2 linked regions of the Ketobacter sp. MCCC 1A13808 genome follow. Each later gene encodes a partner of the first gene's protein in a complex. Links are inferred from orthologs where the notes say so. Each region holds a gene or a part of one and is shown on either strand. Other genes may lie near its edges.

Region 1 (4,398 bases):
CTTTATCGTCTGCGAGCTTACGCCCCGGTATCGTATAACTGCGTTTCTGAGGGCGCTCATCGGGCATCCCCGGATCTCCGAACGCCAGTTCAGCGTCGTCGATCGCAGAGCCGAAACCATCGTCGTCCTCAGCCCGGTTAGAATGATCTTCACCAATCGATTGGCGCACACTCAAAGGAATTTTACGGGCACCCCCATTGGGCAACTCTCCGCGGAAATATTCCCACTCATCTTCGCAGCTGCCACCCAGCTCTGAAGGCAGCTTGAGTTCACCAATTCTGGATTTCCGCATTCGCCGGTATCCGTCAAGGGCAATCCCTGCAATAACTACTAACCCTACTAATATAAGTACCAGTTGTAGGTCAAATTCCATCAGTCGAATCCTCGCGTATTCTCTGTGGCTTCTGATAGATCAAGCCCTGATCGCAATTTTGTCACTTCTATCAAAAACATAGAGCATATCCATTAAAAATAAAGCCAATTCGTCAATATTTTGCTAATTAGGCAACCGCCATCGCTGCGGCTTGCTCAACATCCACCGTTACCAATCTGGAAACACCTGGCTCGTGCATGGTGACCCCCATCAATTGATGTGCCATTTCCATCGCAATTTTGTTGTGGGTGATATAGATAAACTGCACTTTCGCTGACATTTCTTCCACCATGCGGGAGTAACGCCCCACGTTGGCGTCATCCAGTGGTGCATCCACTTCGTCCAAAATGCAGAACGGGGCCGGATTAAGCTGGAAGATGGAGAACACCAACGCGATTGCAGTGAGCGCCTTTTCACCCCCACTGAGCAAATAAATGGTGCTGTTTTTCTTGCCTGGCGGGCGAGCCATAATGGCAACACCGGTATCCAGCAGATCATCACCGGTCAACTCCAGATAGGCATGGCCACCACCAAACACTTTGGGGAACAATTCCGACAACCCTGCTGAAACTTTATCGAACGTTTCCTTGAAACGGGTGCGGGTTTCACGGTCGATTTTGCGAATTGCATTCTCCAGGGTTTCCAGAGCCTGCATTAAATCCTCGTGCTGTGAATCCAGATAATTCTTGCGCTCGGACTGGGATTTATATTCGTCAATTGCCGCCAGGTTAATCGCGCCCAAACGGGAAATTTTACCACCCAGCCGGTCCAGCTCGGCAGACCATTCCGCTTCGTTTGCTGCTTCGGGTAATTCATTCACAACGACCTCAATATCAAATTGAGATTCGGTCAATTGGTTTTGCAGGTTTTCACGCTGCACCCGCATCCCCTGCCACTCCATACGGTTCCGCTCCAGTTGCGAGCGCACCCCTTGCGCGGACTGTTCGGCTTCCGCACGCTTTTTCTCGGCAGCCCGTAATTGATGGTCACAATCTTCCTGGGTACGACGCGCGGTAGCCAATTCTTCTTCCACCAGCAATCTTGATTCCAGCTTTTCTTCCAGCTCCGCCTGTAGTTCCACAAACGGATCATCGCCCAGCGACAGCTGTTCTTCGATTGCCGAGCGCCGTTCCTGTAAGGTGGTGAGCTGTTGTGTTAACCGTGCCAACCCCTGTTTTACGGAATCGCGCCGGGACTGCAATTGCTGAACCTGCAGCGCCAGCTGGTGGGCTTTATCTTTGCCGCCCCGCGCAGCTTGCTTTACCTGATCCAAGCGCGCTCTGTTTTCATCACGCTGCTTTAATAATTGCTCGCGCTGATCGGTGTCCGTGGCCATCAAATCCATAGCGTCCTGCAACACCAGGCGCGCTTCTCCCAATGCTTCCTGCTCAAGGGTTTGTTGCTCTTTGCACTCTTCCAACTCCTTGCTGATACGCTCACGGCGCATGTTAAATTGTTCCAGGCGTACTTGCTTGGCACTCAATTGGGCTTTCAGGTCTGACAACGAACGATTGAATTCGCTCAATTCCCGTTGTGATTCTTCCCGACGTTCTTCCATCGCACGCAATGCTTCACGACCTTCGGTCAGCGTTTCGGTGAGCTGTTCGACCCGAGCTTCCACTTCCTCCAAGCGCAGATTAGTGTCTTCCAATACTTTCTGGCGCTTCAGAACGCTGTCTTCTTGAGAGGAATCTCTTGCTACCCGCATCCAGTTGGGTCCGATCCAAATCGAATCCGGAGTTATCAGGGACTCACCGGCATTCAGTTGTGAACGCAGTTGCAGGGCTTGTGCCAGATCCTCTGCTATATAGACTCCCGCCGTAAGCGCTTTAGCTGCCGCTTCACCTTGAAGTTTGCCGGACAGAGGAACCAGTGTCTGATTACAGATCTGATTCGGCTCCGTGCCGGTTTCCAAAAACGATACCACCCCTTTTTCCAAGCCGCTGACCACCGCAGTTACCGCGTCCAGCCCATTAATGCACACAGCCTGCAGATAGTCACCCAACACCGTTTCTACGGCTTTTTCCCAGCCACTTTCCGCCTGAACTTTTTGCGCCAGACGAGGTTGCTCGTTCAGTTGATGCCGAGTTAACCATTCCACCAGATCAGACTCACCCATCGCCGCTTGCTGCAACGCTTCCAATGAGGCATGACGGCCTTTCAAAGTTTGTAATTCGCTTTTGGCATTATCCAGTTCCAGATTGATCTGGTTGTTGGATTCACGGCGGCTTTTCATCGTTTCCTGGATCGTCAGCGCACTGCCTTGCATGTCTTCGATTTTCATATCCGCTTCTGCCATACGCTCTTCCAGCATCGCCACTTCTTCTTCCAGCGGTCCGGCGGACAAGGTCTCACGCTCACCTTTCAGGCGCTCGATGCGATCCCGTAACCGCTCAACAGACTGCTCCAGATGCTGGATCCGGGATTGCTCCACCTGGGCTCTTTGCCGCGGCTCATTTGCCTTCTGGTTGAACTCGTCCCATTTATGTTGCCAGTCCTGCATCTTCTCTTCGGCATTATGCAGGTTATCATTTGCGGCATCGGCTTCTGCTTTAACCAGTTCGTATTCCGGCTCAATTTCCGCTAATTGGATATTGGCCTCTTCCAGCTGCTCCTGGTCTATACGCTGCTGATCCTCACCCTGACGACAGGCTTCGATGGTTTGCTGCAAGTCCTGGCGCAACTGGTTGCCGCGTTCTTTGGTGTGTTGGATGGTTTGTTCCACCCGGGCAATATCGGCTCCCAAACCATAAAAGCGACCCTGGACTTCATTGAGTTTATCGCTGAGTTCATGGTGCTGTTCCCTCTGCTGCTCGATCGTGGCGTCCATTGAGCGCTGATCCGCCATAAAGGCTTCCAGTTTGACCTCCAGATCACGAATGGTGGATTCGCTGTTTTCCACCTGATCATTGAGGCTTTTCCATTTCAGTGCCTGCAGTTGCGCTTTTACCAGACGCTCTTCTTCCTTAAATTGTTTGTATTTTTCGGCGGCGGCGGCCTGGCGTTCCAGATGTTGCAATTGGCGGCCTAATTCATCGCGCAGATCTTCCAGGCGATCCAGATTCTCGCGCGTGCGACGCATACGGTGCTCGGTTTCTTTACGGCGCTCTTTGTATTTCGAAATGCCTGCCGCTTCTTCAATAAACACCCGCAATTCTTCCGGTTTGGCTTCTATCAAGCGGGAAATCATGCCTTGTTCGATGATGGCATAACTGCGTGCCCCGAGACCGGTTCCCAGGAAGATATCGGTGATGTCCTTGCGTCGGCATTTGGTGCCGTTAAGATAATAGTTTGATTGCCCGTCACGGGTGACCAATCGCTTGATGCCAATTTCGTTGAAGCTGACGTACTCGCCACCCAAGCTGTTGTCACTGTTATCAAACACCAACTCCACAGAGGCCTGGGTCGTGGGTTTGCGGGAACTGGAGCCATTAAAAATCACATCCGCCATGGATTCACCACGCAGATGTTTGGCGGAGCTTTCCCCCATCACCCAACGTACAGCATCAATTACATTGGATTTTCCGCAACCATTTGGGCCGACAATGGAAGTCAGATTATCGGGGAAAGACACCGTGGTGGGATCCACAAAAGATTTGAAACCCGCAAGCTTGATCGATTTAAGACGCATGAATGGATGCTTATCCTTATTAGAATCGGGGGCCTGTTAAGTCACTGTACAGTTTTGAACAGTTTGGGCCGGTTTGAGGGCCATTCACGGCATCACCCTCGCAATTAAACCCCCTATTGTAGCGAGTTTTATCATGAGCACCAGTCCGCGAGCCCTGTAAAAATACCGAATGTTTATAGGACGTTAAAAGCACGACGACCTGGAATTTCAGTTAACAGCAGCCGATCGGGTGTGTTAGGGTTCGGCCTTTACGGTAGTCGGAGTAAGCGCGATGATCAAAGAGCTACGGGATGGTTTGAGCTATGTGGGTGAAGGCTTTGCGCTGGCACGCCAACCCGGTTTGCGGCCGTATCTGGTGGTACCTCTGATCATGAATTTCCTGCTGTTCGGGGTC
Region 2 (3,281 bases), on another replicon or contig:
CATACCTGTATCGGCTTAGTACTTTTCAAAATCAGGAGATCACCTTGAGTTCAGCAGTTTCGGAGCAGCGTGTTCTATCAGGCATGCGCCCCACGGGCAATCTGCATCTTGGTCATTACCATGGCGTTCTCAAAAACTGGGTCAAACTACAGCACGAGTACGAGTGCTTTTTGTTTGTGGCTGACTGGCATGCCCTCACGACCCATTACGAAGACCCGCGAGTAATCGAGGCGTCCGTTTGGGACATGGTAATTGACTGGCTCGCCGCTGGGATCAATCCGGGCTCGGCTACCTTGTTTATACAGAGCAGGGTGCCGGAGCACGCAGAATTACACTTGCTGTTGTCCATGATGACCCCATTAGGCTGGCTTGAGCGCGTACCCACCTACAAAGATCAGATAGAACAGTTGAAGGAAAAAGATCTGGCGACCTACGGGTTTCTTGGGTATCCGTTGCTGCAAAGTGCCGATATTCTGATTTACCGCGCCGGGCAGGTGCCGGTGGGGGCAGACCAGGTATCGCATATCGAGTTAACCCGTGAAGTGGCGCGACGTTTTAATTATTTGTATGGCCGTGAGCCCGGGTTTGAGGATCTGGTGGATCAGGCGATACAGAAAATGGGCAAAAAATCCGCCAAAATGTATCGCAAGTTGCTGAACAAGTTTCAGGAGCAGGGGGATGAAGATGCGCTGGAAACGGCTCATGCTCTGGTCCGCGAGCAGCAGAACATCACACTGAGCGATAAAGAACGGTTACACGGTTTTATTGAAGGCAGCGGTAAAGTCATTTTGCCGGAACCCCAGGCATTATTGACGCCGGCCTCCAAGATGCCTGGTCTCGATGGGCGTAAAATGTCCAAGTCCTATAATAATTACATCGGTTTGCGTGACAGCGAAGACGAAGTAATGACCAAAGTCAGAACGATGCCGACCGATCCCGCGCGTGTGCGGCTGACTGATCCGGGTGAACCGGAAAAGTGCCCGGTTTGGCAATGGCACCTGGTGTATTCCGACGACACGACAAAGCAATGGGTGCAGGAAGGTTGCCGCACGGCAGGTATCGGCTGTTTGGATTGCAAAAAGCCGTTAATTGATGCGCTGCAGGAAGAGCTCAAGCCCATCCGGGTGCGTGCCCAGGAATATTCAGGCAACCCGGACCTGGTGAAAAGTATTGTGGCAGAAGGTTGTGAAAAGGCCCGTGATGCAGCAAAGCAAACACTTGAAGATGTGCGCGATGCGATGGGACTTGGGTACCTCTGATAATGACTGAACCAGACGTGCAACCGTCACAGGCAGAAATAGCACCAGGTGGAGAACTCCATCCGCAACAAGGCGAGATGCCCTTTGCGCTGGTTTACGGTGAAGCCTTTACCAAGCTGCCGCAGGATTTGTACATTCCGCCAGACGCACTTGAAGTCATTTTGGAAGCCTTTGAAGGGCCGCTGGATCTGTTGTTGTATTTGATCAAGCGCCAGAACCTGGATGTACTGGATATTCCCGTTGCCCAAATTACCACTCAGTACATGAAATACGTTGAGATCATGAAGAGTCTCAACCTGGAGCTGGCTGCGGAATATCTGGTAATGGCAGCGTTGCTGGGGGAAATCAAATCGCGAATGTTGCTGCCCCGGCAACCAGATGAAGACGATGAAGAACACGATCCTCGTGCGGAATTGATCAGGCGCTTGCAGGAATACGAGCGCTATAAGAAAGCGGCCGAAGATCTGGATGTGCTACCAAGGGTAGGGCGCGACATTCATATAGTGACCACCGAACCGCCAAAGTATGACCGTGAGCGTGCGCATCCTGAGGTGGATCTGAAAGAGGTTTTATTGGCGTTACAAGACGTTCTGCATCGCGCCGATATGTTTGAAAGCCATCAGGTGAGCCGGGAAAAGCTGTCCACCCGTGAGCGAATGACGCAGGTATTGGAGCGTTTAGGTAATGACCGGTTCGTTCCTTTCGTCAGTTTGTTCACGTACGAAGAGGGTCGATTAGGTGTCGTAGTGACGTTCCTGGCGATATTGGAATTAGTAAAAGAGCAGTTGGTAGAGTTGGTACAAAGCGATGAATTCGGCTCAATCCACGTGAAAGCCCGCGAAGCTGTTCATGAGGTGGAGGAATACGACGAGCCGGAGCTGGTGGATGAAAACGCCGTAAACGAAAGTGTGTTTGAGCCTGCATCAGGGCCAGTACTGGCGGAACGTAACGAAGAGGATGTTTCGTTGCCGGAGTACCTGCAGCCTGGCGCGGCCGATAGCACCGCGAGCGATCAAGAGAACGAAGGCAACGATGTCACTTGAACAAGAAAAAGTAACTCAGATTATAGAAGGTGCGCTTTTTGCAGCGGGCCAGCCCATGAACCTGGAAAAACTGTCGAAGTTATTCCTGGATGAGGAATGCCCGCCCACAGAAATGCTGGTAGAAGCACTTGAGCAGCTGAAACAGATTTATTCTGAGCGCGGCGTCATGTTGAAGGAAGTAGCTACCGGGTTTCGTTTTCAGGTGAAAGAAGACGTCGGTAAGTGGGTCAGCCGCCTGTGGGAAGAGAAACCACCACGCTATTCCCGGGCATTGCTCGAAACCCTGGCTCTAATTGCCTACCGGCAGCCGATTACCCGGGGTGAAATTGAAGAGATTCGGGGAGTGAGTGTCAGTACTCACATCACGAAAACATTGTTAGAGAGAGAGTGGGTAAGAGTGGTCGGGCACCGTGATGTGCCCGGACGTCCGGCCATGTATGGCACTACGCGTGGCTTTTTGGACTATTTTAATCTGAAAAATATGGACGAGTTGCCGTCGCTGGCAGAAATACGTGACCTGGATACCATCAACGCCGAACTCGAGCTGAGTGGGCAGCTTGATGGTATGCCGCCACTGCAAAGCAATGAAGTGACAGACATCGACAAAACGGATGCGTTGATGGAGCAAGAAAATCCGGAAACAGAAGCTGAACCCGAGTCCCGAGCGACTTCAGAAGTTGATGTGAGTGATGCTTATAGTGAGGCATCTGTAACACCGGAAGAACCTGCAACCAGTAGGGATACTGATGTAGCCGAAACAGGTTCTAATGAGCGTGTTGAAGAAAGCGAAGTGGAGCTGGATACGCGTACCGGGCACTAACCCGCGGCCATATTACGATTTGCAACAGTGAGCTTGCGAATCGTAACGAACCCCGGTGCCCAGGCAAGGTACACTGTATTTAATTGTTGTTTGTTTATTCGACTGATATGTGAGTTGTGAGTGGGTGGGGTAGTGCCTTATCTCTCTTATATTTAATGA

The links.
Region 2: the proteins of smc (region 1) and FT643_RS12085 are in contact, whole or in part, in a crystal structure (PDB 3ZGX), measured with the Bacillus subtilis proteins. The link is inferred for Ketobacter sp. MCCC 1A13808 from one-to-one orthologs.

Annotation. Positions count from the first base shown.
Region 1 is NZ_VRKW01000001.1:411,375-415,772, forward strand. Bases 301-4,380 are described here. They hold smc (chromosome segregation protein SMC), read right to left. Parts: upstream 4,005-4,380; coding sequence 501-4,004; downstream 301-500. Other genes in these bases: zipA (cell division protein ZipA), read right to left, coding at 301-373; cysZ (sulfate transporter CysZ), read left to right, coding at 4,276-4,380. Also shown: more of zipA, read right to left, coding at 1-300; more of cysZ, read left to right, coding at 4,381-4,398. UniProt on the Bacillus subtilis protein: Required for chromosome condensation and partitioning.
Region 2 is NZ_VRKW01000005.1:187,810-191,090, forward strand. The notes cover bases 319-3,281. They hold FT643_RS12085 (segregation and condensation protein A), read left to right. Parts: upstream 319-1,261; coding sequence 1,262-2,302; downstream 2,303-3,281. Other genes in these bases: FT643_RS12080 (tryptophan--tRNA ligase), read left to right, coding at 319-1,259; scpB (SMC-Scp complex subunit ScpB), read left to right, coding at 2,292-3,122. Outside these bases: more of FT643_RS12080, read left to right, coding at 45-318. UniProt on the Bacillus subtilis protein: Participates in chromosomal partition during cell division. May act via the formation of a condensin-like complex containing Smc and ScpB that pull DNA away from mid-cell into both cell halves.